Regions from separate parts of the Macrococcus psychrotolerans genome, predicted to be linked through region 2. Evidence: predicted binding sites of a transcription regulator. Region 2 holds the regulator's gene; the other holds the start of a gene.
What was found. Region 2 encodes CtsR, which represses protease genes until heat stress. Its sites were predicted from a motif close to ATGGTCAATAAAGGTCAAACA; they were not measured.
Positions count from the first base shown of each region.

Region 1 (8,620 bases), 970 kb from region 2:
AACGATAAGAGCGAACCGCAAAAATCAAAAATTAATGCTCTCAATACATCCAAACTTTGCACGTATGCAAATCACAAATAATCAGCTCGATAATCCATTTGAACCTCCGATGTTCTTACGTGTGCTGCGTAAACATATTGAAGGTGGTATCGTCGAACGTATCGAACAGATTGGAAATGACCGTATTGTTCATTTTACTATCAATAATACCGATGAAATTGGTGATCGTATTAAGCGACATCTCTATCTGGAAATAATGGGGAAACATAGTAACATCATCTTAACAGATGATAGCAATAAAATATTAGACAGCTTCAAACACTTAACACCCAACACAAACAGCGCACGTACTTTAATGCCTGGATTCAACTACGAGTTCCCACCGACAGACAAAAAGACAAATCCATTCACAGTAGATACAATCAGTGACAAGCTTGACAACACGCTCGCTATTCATAAAGCAGTACTAAGACTACTTGAAGGATTCAGTCCTCTCGCAGTCAAGGAGATGCTATCGATGGATAATGATATCGATATCGCATTTAATCGATTTATGCAGACGTTACAAACAAATGCTTCAACGTTTTCCATTGATGGCAAAGAAGATTTCTATTTCCGACCAGTAGCGCACGGTACAAGTATCGAAACTTATCATAATTTAAGCGAGATGCTGGATATCTATTATAAAGACCGAGCAGTGCGTGAACGTGTCCGTAATCAGACGAATGATCTTTCACGTCACTTAAATTCATTACTTCAAAAAAATGAAAAGAAGCTCGCAAAACTTGTTGATGAACTAGAACAGACAAAACAGATGGACAAGATGAATCTTTATGGAGAACTTATAACGAGCAACATGTATCAGCTCAAACAAGGCATGGATGAATTCACAACGAAGAACTATTATAATGAAGAAACTGTGACAATTCCACTGAACCCAAGAAAATCACCAGCAGAGAATGCACAGTATTATTACAAACAATATAACCGTCTAAAAACACGTAAAGCACATGCTGCTGAGCAAATAAAGGCGACTCAGGATGAAATAGCATATATAGAGACGATTCAGATGCAGCTGGATCATATTTCTGTAGACGATATCGATGATATCCGTACAGAGCTTGCAGAGCAAAACTTGATCAAGAAAAAACATAAAACAAAACAATCCAAAAAACAGCAGTCCTCTATCGATTATTACTTATCGCGTGACGGCCAAGAAATTGTGGTCGGCCGCAATAACCTTCAAAATGAATACATTACGCATAAATTAGGGCGTAACAACTATCTATGGTTTCATACAAAAGATATTCCAGGCAGTCATGTCGTAATTCTTGATAGCAATCCAACAGATGGCACAGTTGAAGATGCTGCAATGCTTGCCGGCTACTTCTCAAAAGCACAAGGTTCTTCTAAAATTCCAGTTGATTATACAGAAATCAAGCATGTGCATAAACCAAGCGGTGCTAAACCCGGATTCGTAACGTATACCGATCAGAGTACTGTCATGGTTACACCTGAAGAAGACTATGTCGAACATTTAAGAAACAGCTATTTAAATAAGGAAGTACCAAATTAACTGTTAATTTGGTACTTCCTTTTCATTTTTTACAAAAAAAGAGCAGGGACCAGATTACTTAGTAATCTGGTCCCTGCTCATGCTCATCCTAATAATTATTCTTTAACCATTAAACCATCTTCTGTTTCATTCAGGTCGATGGTCACCTGTTTTACATCAATATGATCTAAATAGTAATCTGTAATAGAATCACGTACTTCACTTTCGATCAATCGACGTAATGGTCTTGCACCTAAAGCCTGATCATAGCCATGCTCGACTAACCAGTCTTTCGCACGTTCTGTCACTTCCATATCTATTGATTTACGTGCAACTACCTCCTGCACATCATGTAACAATAGTTCTACAATTTGTTTCAAATCTTCTTTAGCTAAATGCTTAAATTCAACAATCGCATTGAAGCGGTTTAAGAATTCAGGTCTGAAGTATCCTTTTAACTCTTCATAAATGGATGTGCGTTCACGGTCTTCACCAAACGATGCATTACTTGTTGCTATTATTATCGTATTCTTAAAGTTTACCGTATTACCCTGACCATCAGTCAGAGCGCCATCATCTAATACTTGTAGCAGCAATGTGAGAACCTGAGGGTTTGCTTTTTCAATTTCATCTAATAAGATAACTGAATATGGATTACGACGTACTTGTTCAGTTAATGTATTCGAGTTGTCATCATATCCAACGTAACCGGCAGTTGTACCGATCATTTTAGAGACAGCTGTCTGATCCATATATTCACTCATATCCAGACGGATCATCGATTCAGTCGTACCAAATAGTTCTAAAGAGAGTTGTTTAGCAAGCTCTGTCTTACCGACACCTGTTGGACCTACAAACAAGAAGCTGCCGATTGGACGATTACCATCATCAAATCCTGCACGATTACGTCTGATTGCTTTCGCAACAGCTTGAACAGCTTCATCCTGACCGATGACTTTACCTTCAAGTCTGGATTGCATATGTTTTAGACGCTCAATTTCATTATCATCCATCTGAGAAACGGGCACACCTGTCATGCGTTCTACAGTAGCAGACACATCTTCTTTTGTGACATGATTACTTTCCACACCGGCTGATAATTTGTCTTTTAAAGCTTTAATCTTCATCTGCAATTCCTGCGCACGATTAAAGTCTTCCTGCTCGACTGCCTGCATCTTATCAGCTTCGAGCGTTTCAATTTCTTTTTCAGTCTCTACTTTGTCTACAACCGTATTACGGGATGAAATATGCGCTGCTGTAATATCCATCAAATCAATTGCTTTATCCGGTAGCATGCGGCCCGGCATATATTGAATAGATAAATCAACGATTGTTTCTATCACCTCATCATCAATCTTAACATGATGGTGGTTTTCATAATTTTCCTTAATTCCTTTTAAGATTTTAATTGTATCTGCTTTCGACGGTTCATTCACAACGACTTCATTAAAACGACGAGCAAGTGCCGGATCTTTCATTATGTTATTGCGATACTCGTCCTGTGTTGTTGCACCGATAATAGATATCTCACCACGACTAAGCGCTGGTTTTAATATATCGGATAAACCTTTGCTTCCAGAGTCTCCTCCAGTCGACCCACTGCCAATAATCTGATGAATTTCATCGATGAATAATACTACATTCCCTTGCGCTTTTACTTCTTCAAGTAATTTCTGTACATTCTCTTCAAACGCACCACGATACTGAGTCCCCGCTTCAAGCGCTGACACATCGATTGAAATGATTTCCTTATCCTTAATCGAAGCTGGTACATCCCCTTTTACAATTGCCTGGGCAAGACCTTCAACGACTGCAGTCTTACCTACACCTGCTTCACCGACTAGTATCGGATTGTTCTTAATTCGACGACTTAATACTTCAGCAGCTTGACGAACTTCGGATTCTCTACCTATAACGGGATCTAATTGGTTGTTTCTTGCTTCTTCTGTCAAATTTCTTCCTATCTTATTTAAGAAACTATCGCTCGTTTGTTTTGAAGTATGAGGTTGATGTTGATGTTGTTGTTGCTGCATCGCATCACTCGATACTTCCTGTCCGTTAATATAGAACTTGCGTGAGACCTGCCCTTCATTCATTTCATTAAACATTCTATTAAAAATCGCATCAAAATTATTATCAAAAATACCATTATTCATATTAAATCACTCCTATATTCAATTTTAATCGTGCTAACAGAAGTTTCTTATCACTTCTGTAATTACATTATACACCAATAGTCAAAGATAGTCAAATATAATTTTGATTATCTTTGACCAATTGAATTCATATTTTTATTGTGTTAAATAAAAATAATTATATTTTTAATTGTAATTAATTACATATATTAACATGAAGAAAAATGAAAGAAGCTGCTGCGATTTATATAAAAATAAAAATCTTTACTTAAGGTTTATTTTGAAAATTAATTTCCAATTCATATTTAGATTATTAAATTTATATCCCTTTTTATTTGTATTATCGAATTGATTATGTTTTAATATGTGCTGTTACAGACATAGTACATTTCAACAAATATTACGAGAACATTTCAACGTTGTAATGAATTGTTATGTAGCTGTAACGCACAGACATATTAATTGTGTTAGTGTATGTAGTGTCACTTAGCCAAATGAATCTTACTTTGATTCAGAATATTAATTAAACAAATTACTGGAGGATTTTATATAATGAAAAAAGCAATTATGACTTCAACATTAGCATTAGCATTAGGAGTAACTGGTGTTTCAGCTTCTCAAGCAGATGCATCTACGGAAACAGCAGAAGCAAATCAAATCAACAAAGCTGAATTAGCAAACTTAGCATTAAACAACCCATCAGCTTTAAATGAAAACCCTGTACACGAAGGGGCTTATCACTATGAATTCACTAAGGATGGCTATCATTTTACCTTTGATTCAAATGGTGCGCACTGGACTTGGGAATATAACCATACTGGATCAGCAGATTCAGAAGCATTCAGCTCAGTAGCGAATAACAACTTCAAACAGGAGGCACCTGCTGTACAAGCACAGGCTCCTGTAGCAAAGACACCTGCTCAAACGTATGTAGCACCTAAAGCGCAGACACCTGCTCAAACATATGCAGCACCTAAAGCGCAGAACTATCAAGCACAATCAACATATAAAGCGCCAGCTCAAACACGATCAGCAACTTCACCAGTAAGTGTTAACTCACATTTACAAGCAATTGCTCAACGTGAATCTGGCGGAAATATCCGTATAATTAACCCAACTTCTGGCGCAGCAGGTAAATACCAATTCTTACAATCTACTTGGGATTCAGTAGCTCCAGCTGAGTGGAGAGGCGTATCTCCAGCATCAGCACCTGAAGCAGTCCAAGATGCAGCCGCTGTTAAGTTATACAATACAGCTGGTCCATCTCAATGGGTTACAGCTTAATCTTAAGAAATAAAAAATGAATGTGCCGTTTGGCACATTCATTTTTTATTTCTTAAGATATTCAAAAATTCGTTTTGCGTTATCTGTATTATCCATATTACCTCTCCAAGTTTGTGCACCTGGACCATATCCATAGACGTTTACATCTTCTCCTGTATGGCCATTCGTTGTCCATCCTGTGTAGCTACGTTTGTTAACTGTCGCTTCAATTGCATCCTCAATCTTTTCATCATCTTTTTTAGCAACAGCTTCTTTTATGGCTTTCATTTCAGCAGCTTCTAATGCAAATCCAATATTTTCTGTGATTATTTTATCTATATTTGCATCTTTTTTCAGCAACGCTGCGCTCAAATATTCAGGAGTATGCTTCATCTGTTTGATAGGATCAACAAGGAAGTTATATTCTCCACCTTGTCCCATCGACATTCCACCTGTAGAGTGATCGGCAGTTGCAATGACTAACGTATTACAGTCTTTCTTCGCAAAGTTAATCGCTGTCTGGAAAGCTAAGTCAAAATCCTTCATTTCGCTCATCGCACCTGTAATATCATTTGCATGTCCTGCCCAGTCAATCTGAGATCCTTCAACCATCAGGAAGAACCCATCTTTATCACCGCTTAATTTTGTCAAGGCAGTTTCGGTCATATCTTTAAGTGACGGCATACTTTCATTTCGATCTATCATCTTCGGCATCCCACCTTGTGAGAACAGACCTAGAATTTGTTGATTCTTAGATTGCGCTGCTTTTGTCAAAGAAGCTTTATCTGTGACATAGCGATATCCATCTTTTTGGAATGCTTTGACTAAATTTCTATCCTTACGTTCAAAGTATTCTTTACCGCCACCGAGCAGTATATCTACTTTGTGCTGTCCATTTATCATTTCATCATAATAATCATCAGCAATTTGCGGCATATTCTTTCTAGAAATGTCGTGTGCCCCAAATGCTGCAGGAGTCGCATGTGTAATCTCACTTGTCGCAACTAAACCCGTAGCTTTACCTACTTCCTTCGCCTGCTCAAGAATAGTCTTTACTTCTTTCTTCTGTTTATCAACAGCGATTGCATTATTATAAGTTTTAGTACCGGCGCTCATCGCTGTCGCTGCAGATGCTGAATCTGTAATATTCTCATGATCATCATCAGCAATTGTGCGTTGTGCACCTAGTAAATAATGGTCGAAAGCAACTGGATCTAATTCATGTGTCTCTTCCTTATCTTCCATGTATCGATATGCTGAAGTATAAGAAGGACCCATGCCGTCACCTATCATAAAGATAACATTTTTTGGTTTCTGTTTATTGCCACATTGAACGACCTCTGATTTTACACCATTATTTTGTGGCAAAGGTTTTCCTCCCGCAAATGCAGTGGTCGGTGCAATTGCAGATAAAATTGTAGATACAGCTAATGTTCCAGCTGTAATATAACGAAATCTAGTCATTAATATTCCTCCAAATGTAAAAGAAATTTTTATTACTTGTTTAGATTAACAATCAATTATTAAGAGATTATAATACCTTTGTAAATAATTTATTAAGGATTAATAAATATATGTAAATAAAAATGGTTGAGACTAAAATCGTCTCAACCATTTTTATTTATTCACTTTATCAAAGTTGTCTTCGAAAAAATAACGCGTAAACGCATCAAATGGCCATATACGCAGAGCTACTTTACCCACGACATCGCTTTTATCAATAAGTCCTAATTCTCTTCTACTATCAAGGCTGACTTCCCGATTGTCTCCTAATACCAGGTATTTACCTTCAGGAATCTTCTTATTACCGTCCGCATTTACTAACATATCTACAGTAAAATCATCCGTCAGCTTTTCATTCGTCTTGTTCTTGCGATTTTCTTTCAAATAATCTTCCTGAATATACTGTCCATTTATATAGAGTTTATCATTCTTATATTCAACCGTATCGCCAGGCTTACCAATCAATCGCTTTATATAGTCATTTTTAGTATCTGTATGAAAGACAATAATATCTCCACGATCAATGCTACCTGTCTTTGTCGCAATCTTATTGATAATCACGCGCTCTTTATCCTTAAACGTCGGGAACATAGAGTCACCATTGACTGCATACGTTGCAAATAAAAATGTATGTACGATATAGAAAACGACAAGTGCAACAAGTATTGATATGATCCATTCTTTTATCTCTTTTAACATATGTTATCTCCTTATTTCAAAATTCTATGCTATTATACCATTAATAATATATAAAAAGATAATGTCATACTGCCATACTTTAGATGTATAAACCAATTATATAAATTCTGATTTCCTGCGCAGAGGATAAGATTTAAATATACGGCTTCCTACTAGCCCAACAATTAGACAGATTACCGCAATAACGCTACCCCATCCAATAATCTGAAGTGGTTCGTTAAAGCCGAACATCACTAAAAATCCAGCTAGAGGACTCGCTGTTCCAGGTGCATCATTAATCATTCCAGAATGTGCAATAACCATACCCGCAAGTGCACCACCGATAAAGTTACAAGAATAGATCGGTACAGGATTTAAGGATATAATATCTGCCTGTGATAACGGTTCGATGCCAACAGCTAAGATAGAGGCACGATCTCCTAACTTTAATTTATAGAACATCGTTGAATTAATAAACGCTGAACTGAATGATACCATTGCAGCAATCGCCATCGGTAACCCTGTCAGACCAAGTAGTGCTGTTAGAGCCATCGAACTCAGTGGTGCAGTTCCTACAACCGTAATAATACCACCAAGCACAAATCCCATAACCAGCGGACTCGCATCTGTAGATTGCTGTATCACTTCACCAATTTTAATTAGCGTATTATTTACTAATGGTGTAACAAGCATTGCAAGCATACGTGCAAGCGGCGCGATAATAATAATTCCTACAATTAGATCAACACCTTCAGGCACATATTTTTCAGCATATTTCATAACATAACCAACGACATACCCTGCAACGAACCCGGGTAATAAATCAAGGCCCCCACAACTTGCTGCTATAATGAGTGCATAAACGGGAGATACACCAATAGATAAAGCAACTAAACCAGCTGCTGCTACACCACCGAGACTTCCGGCTGTATCTCCTAATTCTTCTAGAAACTTTATTCCGAATATATTTCCACCAACGTATTTCTGAAACGCCTCGACAAGAAATGTTGCAATCGCGGCATTCGCTAATGCCCCCATCGCCTTCATACCAGATGGTGCTTTATACGTAAATAACGTAAACAGCACAAGGACAAGGAGTAAGAAACCTGTTCCAATCAAAATATCCACATCAACAATCCCTTCCTGTTTTTATAATATATATATGTGTTCTTATTATAGTAACAAAAAATAATCGATTGTTGTCGTATACATTTCACACTTTTCGAAATTTTCTTTTTAAATAAATAATAAAGAAGAAGCTAAGCATCCGCTTAGCTTCTGACTTTAACTATTCTAACATTACAACTTACTTCACTGGAATGTCCCAATGTGCTTTAAATTCACACATCTCCCAGAACATATACTCGTAGTAGCTTGTTTTAACAATAATCTCCTCTAAATCTGCAAGTACACGCTCCGGCATACCTTCAGCAAGCTCATCCATCAGTGCAATTGCATCATTCATAAGTTCCGTAAATGCTTCCCC
Region 1 is NZ_CP124591.1:861,675-870,294, reverse strand. It holds gene QA539_RS04400 (Rqc2 family fibronectin-binding protein) at 1-1,576, shown strand, start outside; gene QA539_RS04395 (ATP-dependent Clp protease ATP-binding subunit) at 1,672-3,711, opposite strand; gene QA539_RS04390 (transglycosylase family protein) at 4,243-4,974, shown strand; gene QA539_RS04385 (alkaline phosphatase) at 5,020-6,417, opposite strand; gene lepB (signal peptidase I) at 6,571-7,155, opposite strand; gene QA539_RS04375 (PTS sugar transporter subunit IIC) at 7,252-8,262, opposite strand; gene tenA (thiaminase II) at 8,441-8,620, opposite strand, start outside.
Region 1: the regulator CtsR is predicted to act here: its motif matches at 3,789-3,809, upstream of QA539_RS04395 (ATP-dependent Clp protease ATP-binding subunit).

Region 2 (8,620 bases):
CGACTTCTCCGATAAAACAGTCATCGCCTCGTGTCGGTTTATCATTATAGCTTGAAGCGATGCTTACGATAACACTTAAATCAACAGCAGGTTCATCAAGTTTTACACCACCCGCAACTTTCACATATGCATCCTGTTGCTGTAATAAATATCCTTGTTTTTTCTCTAGTACAGCCATCAATAGGTTCAGTCGATTATGGTCGACACCTGATGCCATTCTTCTTGGATTATGAAAAGATGTCGGCGTTACAAGTGACTGAACTTCAACTAGTAATGGACGCGTGCCTTCCATCGTTGCAACGATAGTTGAACCTGCTACATTTTTTGTACGTTCTTCAAGGAACATTTCTGAAGGATTCAGGACTTCTTTAAGGCCTGTATTCTTCATTTCAAATATACCCATTTCATTTGTCGAACCAAAACGATTCTTCACTGCGCGTAATATTCTGTAGCTATGATGAGTATCTCCTTCAAAGTAAAGAACTGTATCAACCATATGTTCTAGTAACCTTGGACCTGCGATCTGTCCTTCTTTTGTCACGTGCCCTACGATAAATGTTGCAATGTTCATCTGCTTTGCGATACGCATTAACTCTTGTGTACATTCTCTGACTTGCGATACAGAACCAGGTGCGCTTGTAACCTCTGGATGAAATATTGTTTGAATTGAATCGATAACCAAAAATTTCGGTTTTGTTTTCCTTACCGTTTCGTGGATAATCTGAAGGTTGGTTTCTGCATATACATCAAGCTCACCTGCATCCTCTAATAGACGATCGGCACGTAATTTCGTTTGTCTTACCGATTCCTCTCCAGAAATATAGAGTACGGGATGGTTTTGTGAAAGCATTGCACAAACTTGTAGTAGTAATGTGGACTTACCAATCCCCGGGTCTCCGCCGATAAGTATCAATGAACCCGGAACGATTCCTCCTCCAAGTACACGATCCAGTTCTTTCATCTGCGTATGATCACGAGGAACACTTTCTTTCGTTATATCTTTTAGTTTTTCAACTTTATTACCACTTTGTGATTCAGAAATCGCATTTTTAGGGCCCTTCTGTTTATGCTCAATAACTTCTTCCATTTGATTCCATGCACCACAATTCGGACACTTTCCCATCCATTTCGGTGACTGATAACCACAGGCCATACATTCAAATGTGCTTTTCACCTTTACCAAAGCGATTCCTCCTCATTATGTATCTATTTATTTTAAAGCTTTTTAACTAATTAAACAATTATAACGAAAAAGTCGGTACAGAAGTGTTCTACCATAAGTAAAACCCGAATGATGCTAAGAAAATATTCTTTATTTCCAGCACTATTCGGGTTTGATTATAGTAATTTCTGTACCGCTATTAATTAAAGATTATTAATCTGAAACTTATGTCCCTACTCATCAATTATGCTTTTGCTTTATCAATTTTAAATGCATCATCCACATAATCTATAGTAATGTGATGTCCAGTTAATTCTTCACCCTTTAATAGTTCTTCAGATAACTGATCTTCAATATGTTTTTGAATTGCTCTAGCAAGTGGTCTTGCTCCGTACTCAGGATCATAGCCTTCATCTGCGATTTTCTCTTTCGCTGCATCTGTCAATGAAATATGGATATCTTGCTCTTTCAGTCTGTTTGCAAGCCCTTCGACCATTAATGTCACAATTTCTTTCAATTGATCTTTCTCCAATTTATGGAATACGATGATATCATCAATTCTGTTTAAAAACTCAGGGCGGAATTGTTTCTTAAGCTCATCCATCATCGTTTTACGGATTGTTTCATAATCCTGAGCTGCAGTCTGCCCCCCGAACCCAACAAATTTATTATCTTTAATTTCTTGAGCTCCGACGTTACTCGTCATAATAATAACCGTATTTCTGAAATCTACCGTACGACCTTTCGAATCTGTAAGACGCCCATCATCGAGTACTTGTAACAGAATGTTAAAGACATCTGGATGTGCTTTTTCTATTTCGTCAAATAAGATAACTGAATAAGGTTTACGACGTACCTTTTCTGTTAATTGACCGCCATCATCATGACCTACATATCCTGGAGGAGAACCTACCATACGTGAGACGCTATGTTTCTCCATAAACTCACTCATATCTACGCGAATCATCGCATCCTCTTCACCAAACATTGCCTCAGCTAGTGCTTTCGCAAGTTCTGTTTTACCTACACCAGTAGGTCCTAAGAAGATAAAGCTCCCAATCGGACGTTTCGGATCTTTAAGACCAGCACGTGCACGACGCACAGCTTTAGAAATAGATGATACGGCATCAGCTTGACCAATGACACGATTATGCAAGATTTCTTCCAGGTTCAATAGCTTTTGTGATTCAGTTTCTGCAATTTTAGCAATCGGAATACCTGTCCATTGCGCTACAACATTGGCAATGTCATCTGCAGTTACTGAAGTATTGTTTGAACCTTGTGTTTTTTGCCATTCTTTTTTAGTTTCTTCTAACTTTTTCTCAAGCTGTGTCTGTTTATCACGTAAACTTGCTGCCTGTTCGAACTCTTGAGAATGTACTGCAGCGTCTTTTTCATTCTTCACTTTTTCTAATTCCGCTTCAAGCTCTTTTAAGCTTGGAGGTGTTGTATAATTGCGTAAGCGTACTTTAGAACCTGCTTCATCGATTAAGTCTATCGCTTTATCTGGTAAGAAGCGATCTGATATATAACGATCACTCATCTTAACTGCAGCTACAAGTGCTTCATCAGAAATCTTAATTCTGTGATGTGCTTCATAACGGTCACGCAACCCTTTTAATATTTCTATTGCATCTTCTACATTCGGCTGATCCACTTGAACAGGTTGGAATCGACGTTCAAGTGCTGCATCTTTCTCTATATATTTACGGTACTCTTCCAATGTTGTCGCACCAATACATTGTAACTCACCACGTGCAAGTGCAGGCTTTAATATGTTAGAAGCATCGATTGCTCCTTCTGCACCTCCAGCTCCAATTAAAGTGTGTAATTCATCGATGAATAAGATAATATTACCTGCCTGATGAATTTCTTCCATCACTTTCTTAAGACGCTCTTCGAATTCGCCTCGATATTTAGTACCAGCAACAACAGTACCCATATCTAAACTCATTACACGTTTTCCTTTTAATGTTTCTGGCACTTCATTATTGATAATTGCTTGTGCTAATCCTTCTACAATCGCCGTTTTACCTACACCCGGTTCCCCAATAAGCACAGGATTATTTTTTGTACGACGACTCAACACTTCAATAACACGCGTAATTTCAGCACTACGCCCAATCACTGGATCTAGTGTGCCATCTTTTGCAATGACTGTTAGATCGCGCGCAAGTTCATCAAGTGTCGGTGTATTTTGTGATTTTGAAGCATTCGTATCTTTGCCTGTCATCTCAGGACTACCAAGTAACTTCACCACTTGAGATCTTGCTTTTGTAATGTTTAAGTCAAGATTCGCTAGTACGCGTGCTGCAACTCCTTCATTTTCACGGATTAAACCAAGTAGAATATGCTCTGTCCCTACAAAGTTATGATTTAATTTACGTGCTTCATCAAGTGATAATTCGATGACCTTCTTAGCGCGTGGTGTATATTGTATTGTGCCACCCATGTCTGTACCATGACCGATAAGTTGTTCTACTTCAGATACAACTTTATCTTCTGTGATATTGTAAGCCGCTAAGACTTTTGCAGCGATACCATCAGGCTCTTTTACAAGACCCAACAATAAATGTTCTGTTCCAATGTTGTTGTGATTTAAACGAATCGCTTCTTCTTGTGCATGTGCAAGTACTCTTTGAGCACGTTCTGTTAATCTACCAAACAATATAATTCCTCCTTATAGATGCGTTCGTAGCATCTCTGCTCTTTTTTCTTCTATTGTGCCTTGTGTATCATATACGGTATCTAAAAACGGTGCTTGAATTGCTACCATAAGTTCGTTAAACCTAAACGGAATATTGATGATATCCATATCAATTCCAAGCTTTACTTCACTTAGACGAAGGCTTGCTTCTTCTACTGAAATCTTACGGCTGTATTTCAAAATACCTAAACTACGATAAATTCTATCAATAGTTTCAATATGATCGTAATTATTCATTCGTTTGCGCATATTGAGTTCTTCCTCAATAATCTGTTCGACAACTTGCTGAAGATCTTCAATAATACTTTCTTCATCTTTACCGAGTGTCAACTGATTAGATACTTGGTATATATGACCTAATGCTTGTGTCCCTTCTCCATATATACCACGAATCGTAAAACCAAAACGATTGATAGCTTGAGCGATTCGATTCATACGATTCATAATAGAAAGTCCTGGTAAATGGAGCATTACACTAGCACGTAGACCTGTTCCTATATTAGTAGGACATGTCGTTAAATATCCATAATGCTCGTCAAAGGCCATTGTTAACTTTTCATCTAACCGCTTATCAATATCTTGAGCACGCATATATAACTTCTGAAGAGATAAATCTTTACCGAGCACTTGTATTCTGATATGATCTTCCTCATTTACCATAATGCTCTCTGATTCATCATCGTTAATATAGACGGCACCACCGTTATTATCCAATAATTCTTTACTCATCAAATGCTTTGCGACAAGCATTAAGCGCTCTCGTTCAGATATTTTGCTCATCTTTATTTCTTCATAATCATGAAGCACACTCCCCACCGCTTCAATAACACGTTCTGCATCTCCCTCACTAAACATCATCGGATGCACAAAACCTTCTAAGTTACGCGCCAATCTGATTCTAGAACTCAAGATGACCGGTTCATCTTTACCACTTTGCATCCAGTCGCTAAGTTCACTTTGAAGGTGTTTACTCAACATGAGTATCACCACCTTCCTTTAATACTTTTATTTCGTCTCTTACATTTACAGCTTCTTCAAAGTTTTGTACTTCTATTAATTGCTGTAGTTGTTCTTCCAGTGCTTCAATACGCTTTTTAAGTGCAATCTTTTCTTGAGACTTAAAAGGTTGCTGTCCGACATGTTCCAGATTACCTGCTTGAACTCTCTCTATTACTTGAGGGACATATTGACTAAATGCGTCGTAACATTCACTACAACCAAACTTGCCGATATGCAACGCCTCTCTTAGTGAAAGACCACAGTTAGGACATTTATCAGGATGTGTTTGAAATTCTCCGCTATTAAGTAAATGTTTCAATAGCTGATTCATCGAAAATTCTTCTTCATAAGCCATACTGTACCTCCTAGTTGTATTGGATGATTGCAAGTACATTTTGTAATATATTCGCTCTAATATAATCACGGTACGGTACTTCCATCCTTAAAGTATCTCTGTGAATCGTTGACATGATCAACTTCTTCTCTCTTAATGTAATCAATTCGTTATCATATAGACCCGCAATAATGCGCTCAGCGTTTTGCTGGGAAATCTGCTTACTTGTAAGCTCTTTAAGATGATTTAAAAAAGCTGACTTATCGTTTGATTCAATCTTTGTAATACGGATATAGCCACCGCCACCACGTTTACTTTCGATTTGATAACCATGTTCATTTGTAAACCTTGTTTTAATGACATAATTTAACTGTGAAGGTACACAATCAAACTTCTCTGCAATATGGGCACGCTTAATTTCCACGACGTCATCTGTCGCTTCTTCAAGCAGTTGCTTTAAATATTGTTCAATTATATCCGACATATTGTGCATGACATCACCCACCTTTGACCTTCTTTGACTTTATTATATTTTGATTTGTCATTTAGTGCAAACAATATGTTTATCTTTCATATTTGAACATCTGTTCAAAATGAAATTAAAATTTGTTTAGCGCTTTCATAAATTATATAGTATGATATGTATAGTTAAAATTAATATTAAAAGGAGCGATATTATGAACTTTATAATAGGTATTATCGGACTTATTATCTTCTTGTCTCTCGCATGGATCATGAGTTCGGATAAAAAAGGCGTAAGATGGCAATATATTGGTATCATGCTTGTAATTCAATTCATACTTGCTTTCGTCTTGCTAAAAACAACAGCTGGGATTTGGCTCGTTACACAACTAGCAACTGGATTTGGTTATTTACTTAAGTATGCAGCAGAAGGTGTATATTTTGTATTCCCAGGTGTTAAAAATGATGGCGTAGCTAATTCATTTTTCTTTGATGTATTGTTACCAATCACTTTTATTTCAGCATTAATAGGTATCCTTCAATATTTAAAAATCTTACCTTTTATCATCAAATATTTAGGATTAGTTATTTCTAAAGTAAACGGGATGGGCAAACTTGAATCCTTCAATGCAGTAGCCGCAGCAATTCTTGGGCAATCTGAAGTATTCATTTCATTAAAGAAGCAACTACCGTTTATACCGAAGCATAGGCTGTATACTTTAACAGCGTCGGCAATGTCTACCGTTTCGTTATCAATTGTCGGAGCTTACTTTCAGATGATTGAACCACGATTTGTTGTTACAGCCATCGTACTTAATTTATTTGGTGGATTTATTATCGCTTCAATCATCAATCCTTATAGAGTATCTGCTGAAGAAGAAGATGCGGTGATTATGACTGAAGATGAAAAGAAACAATCATTCTTCGAGATGCTTGGCGAATATATTCTTGATGGATTTAAAGTTGCTATTATCGTTGCAGCAATGTTAATCGGTTATATCGCCTTAATTGCAATGCTTAATGGAATCGTCGAGGCGTTTACACCAGGCGAAATGAACTTCCAGACTATACTTGGGTATTTGTTTGCACCTCTTGCATTCTTAACAGGAATCGCTTGGGACGATGCGGTTCGCGCAGGATCTATTATGGCGACTAAACTCGTTTCGAATGAATTTGTTGCAATGCTAGATATTCAGTCCATCGTTAAAGGAAAGACTGGCGAATTATCAGAACATGCGGTCGGAATCGTTTCTGTATTCTTAGTATCTTTTGCTAACTTCTCATCTATCGGTATTATCGCAGGGGCTATTAAGTCACTTAACGATAAGCAAGGTGATGTGGTCGCTAGGTTCGGTCTGAAATTATTATACGGCGCTACACTTGTATCATTCATTTCAGCAACAATTGCAGGTTTCTTTATATAAAAGATAAGTGGACTGTTTCATAAACAGTCCACTCTTTTTTATGATAATATTGATTGTTTTGTTCCTACAAAATTCGTCTCTAATTAATTATATGTCAATATTTCTGATACATCATATCTTGAGGATGGATAATGTTCTTTAGCTGCAATTCCAATTGCGATGAACATTACAGGTGTGTATCGTCCTCCATCAATATTTAACGCTTGTAATACCGCTCCTCTGTCAAAACCACCAATTGGATTTGTATCGAAGCCATAATCTTTTGCGACAAGCATAAACTGCATTGCCGCCATGGCAGAATCCATCATTCCTTGAGTATACATAGATTCATCTGGCGTCTGATCCAGAAGCTGTTGAATCACCTTCGTATTTTCATCTTTTATATTTTGATCCATATATCCTTCTTTTACATTTTGCTGCATAATTCTATCTAAGTCATTTTTATGGTTATTATCCGATAATACTAGTACAAAAGCTGAGCTTGTATCTAATTGACGCGTATTAAAATGAACGTGATTTCTTATTGCCGCTTTCGATTCATCGGATTCTACTACAACAAATCTCCAAGGTTGTAAATTTAAAGAAGACGGTGCCTTCGTTGCTAAAGTAATCATTTCTTCCATTATTTCATGAGGAATTGTGATATCTGGATTAAACTCTTTTATTGAATGACGTGATTCGATTGCTTGTTTTAATGATAAGTCTTTCATGTAAGATACTCCTTTTTTATAATGATTGATTATAACATGCATCTGAAATGTCACAAAATGAAAAAGCCTACATTTTTCAAATGTAGCCTTTTTACAAAAATATTATTTCATTACCATTTCTTCTATAAAATATTTCATGATTTTAAAATCTTCAGTAAGTTCCGGATGAAATGATATACCGAGATATTTCCCTTGTTTGACTGCTACCATCTTATCGTCTACTATGCTCAGTACTTCCACTTCTGGCCCAACAGACACAATATGTGGTGCACGGATAAAAACTGCATTTACTCGATCTTCAATACCCTTAACATCAAGATCAGCTTCAAAGCTATCGACTTGACGCCCAAATGAATTACGTTCAACTGTAATATCTATCTTCCTTAAATGACCTTCCTCATAACCGACGATATCATTTGCAAGTAAGATTAACCCTGCGCATGTGCCATACATCGGTAATTCACTTTGGCGTAACGTTTCAGTAAAGCCATATAGATCCATCAGACGACGCATCGTTGTTGATTCTCCACCAGGCAATACTAATCCATCGATATCTTCTAGTTGTTCTACACGCTTTACAGGTAAACCTGTATGACCTGCTAGTTCAATATGATGAATATGCTCTCTTACAGCACCTTGCAATGCTAATACACCAATCTTCATATTACCAGCCACGTTCCTGCATTCTTTCTTCTAAAGAAAGCTTATTAATATCTAAACCTTTCATCGCTGCTCCTAACTCTTTAGAAAGTTCACCGATTAATTTATAGTCTTGATAATGTGTTGTCGCTTGAACAATTGCTTTTGCAAATTTTTCAGGTG
Region 2 is NZ_CP124591.1:1,933,788-1,942,407, forward strand. It holds gene radA (DNA repair protein RadA) at 1-1,183, opposite strand, end outside; gene QA539_RS10150 (ATP-dependent Clp protease ATP-binding subunit) at 1,407-3,833, opposite strand; gene QA539_RS10155 (protein arginine kinase) at 3,843-4,847, opposite strand; gene QA539_RS10160 (UvrB/UvrC motif-containing protein) at 4,837-5,223, opposite strand; gene QA539_RS10165 (CtsR family transcriptional regulator) at 5,234-5,695, opposite strand; gene QA539_RS10170 (NupC/NupG family nucleoside CNT transporter) at 5,880-7,088, shown strand; gene QA539_RS10175 (nitroreductase family protein) at 7,172-7,798, opposite strand; gene pdxT (pyridoxal 5'-phosphate synthase glutaminase subunit PdxT) at 7,901-8,461, opposite strand; gene pdxS (pyridoxal 5'-phosphate synthase lyase subunit PdxS) at 8,463-8,620, opposite strand, start outside.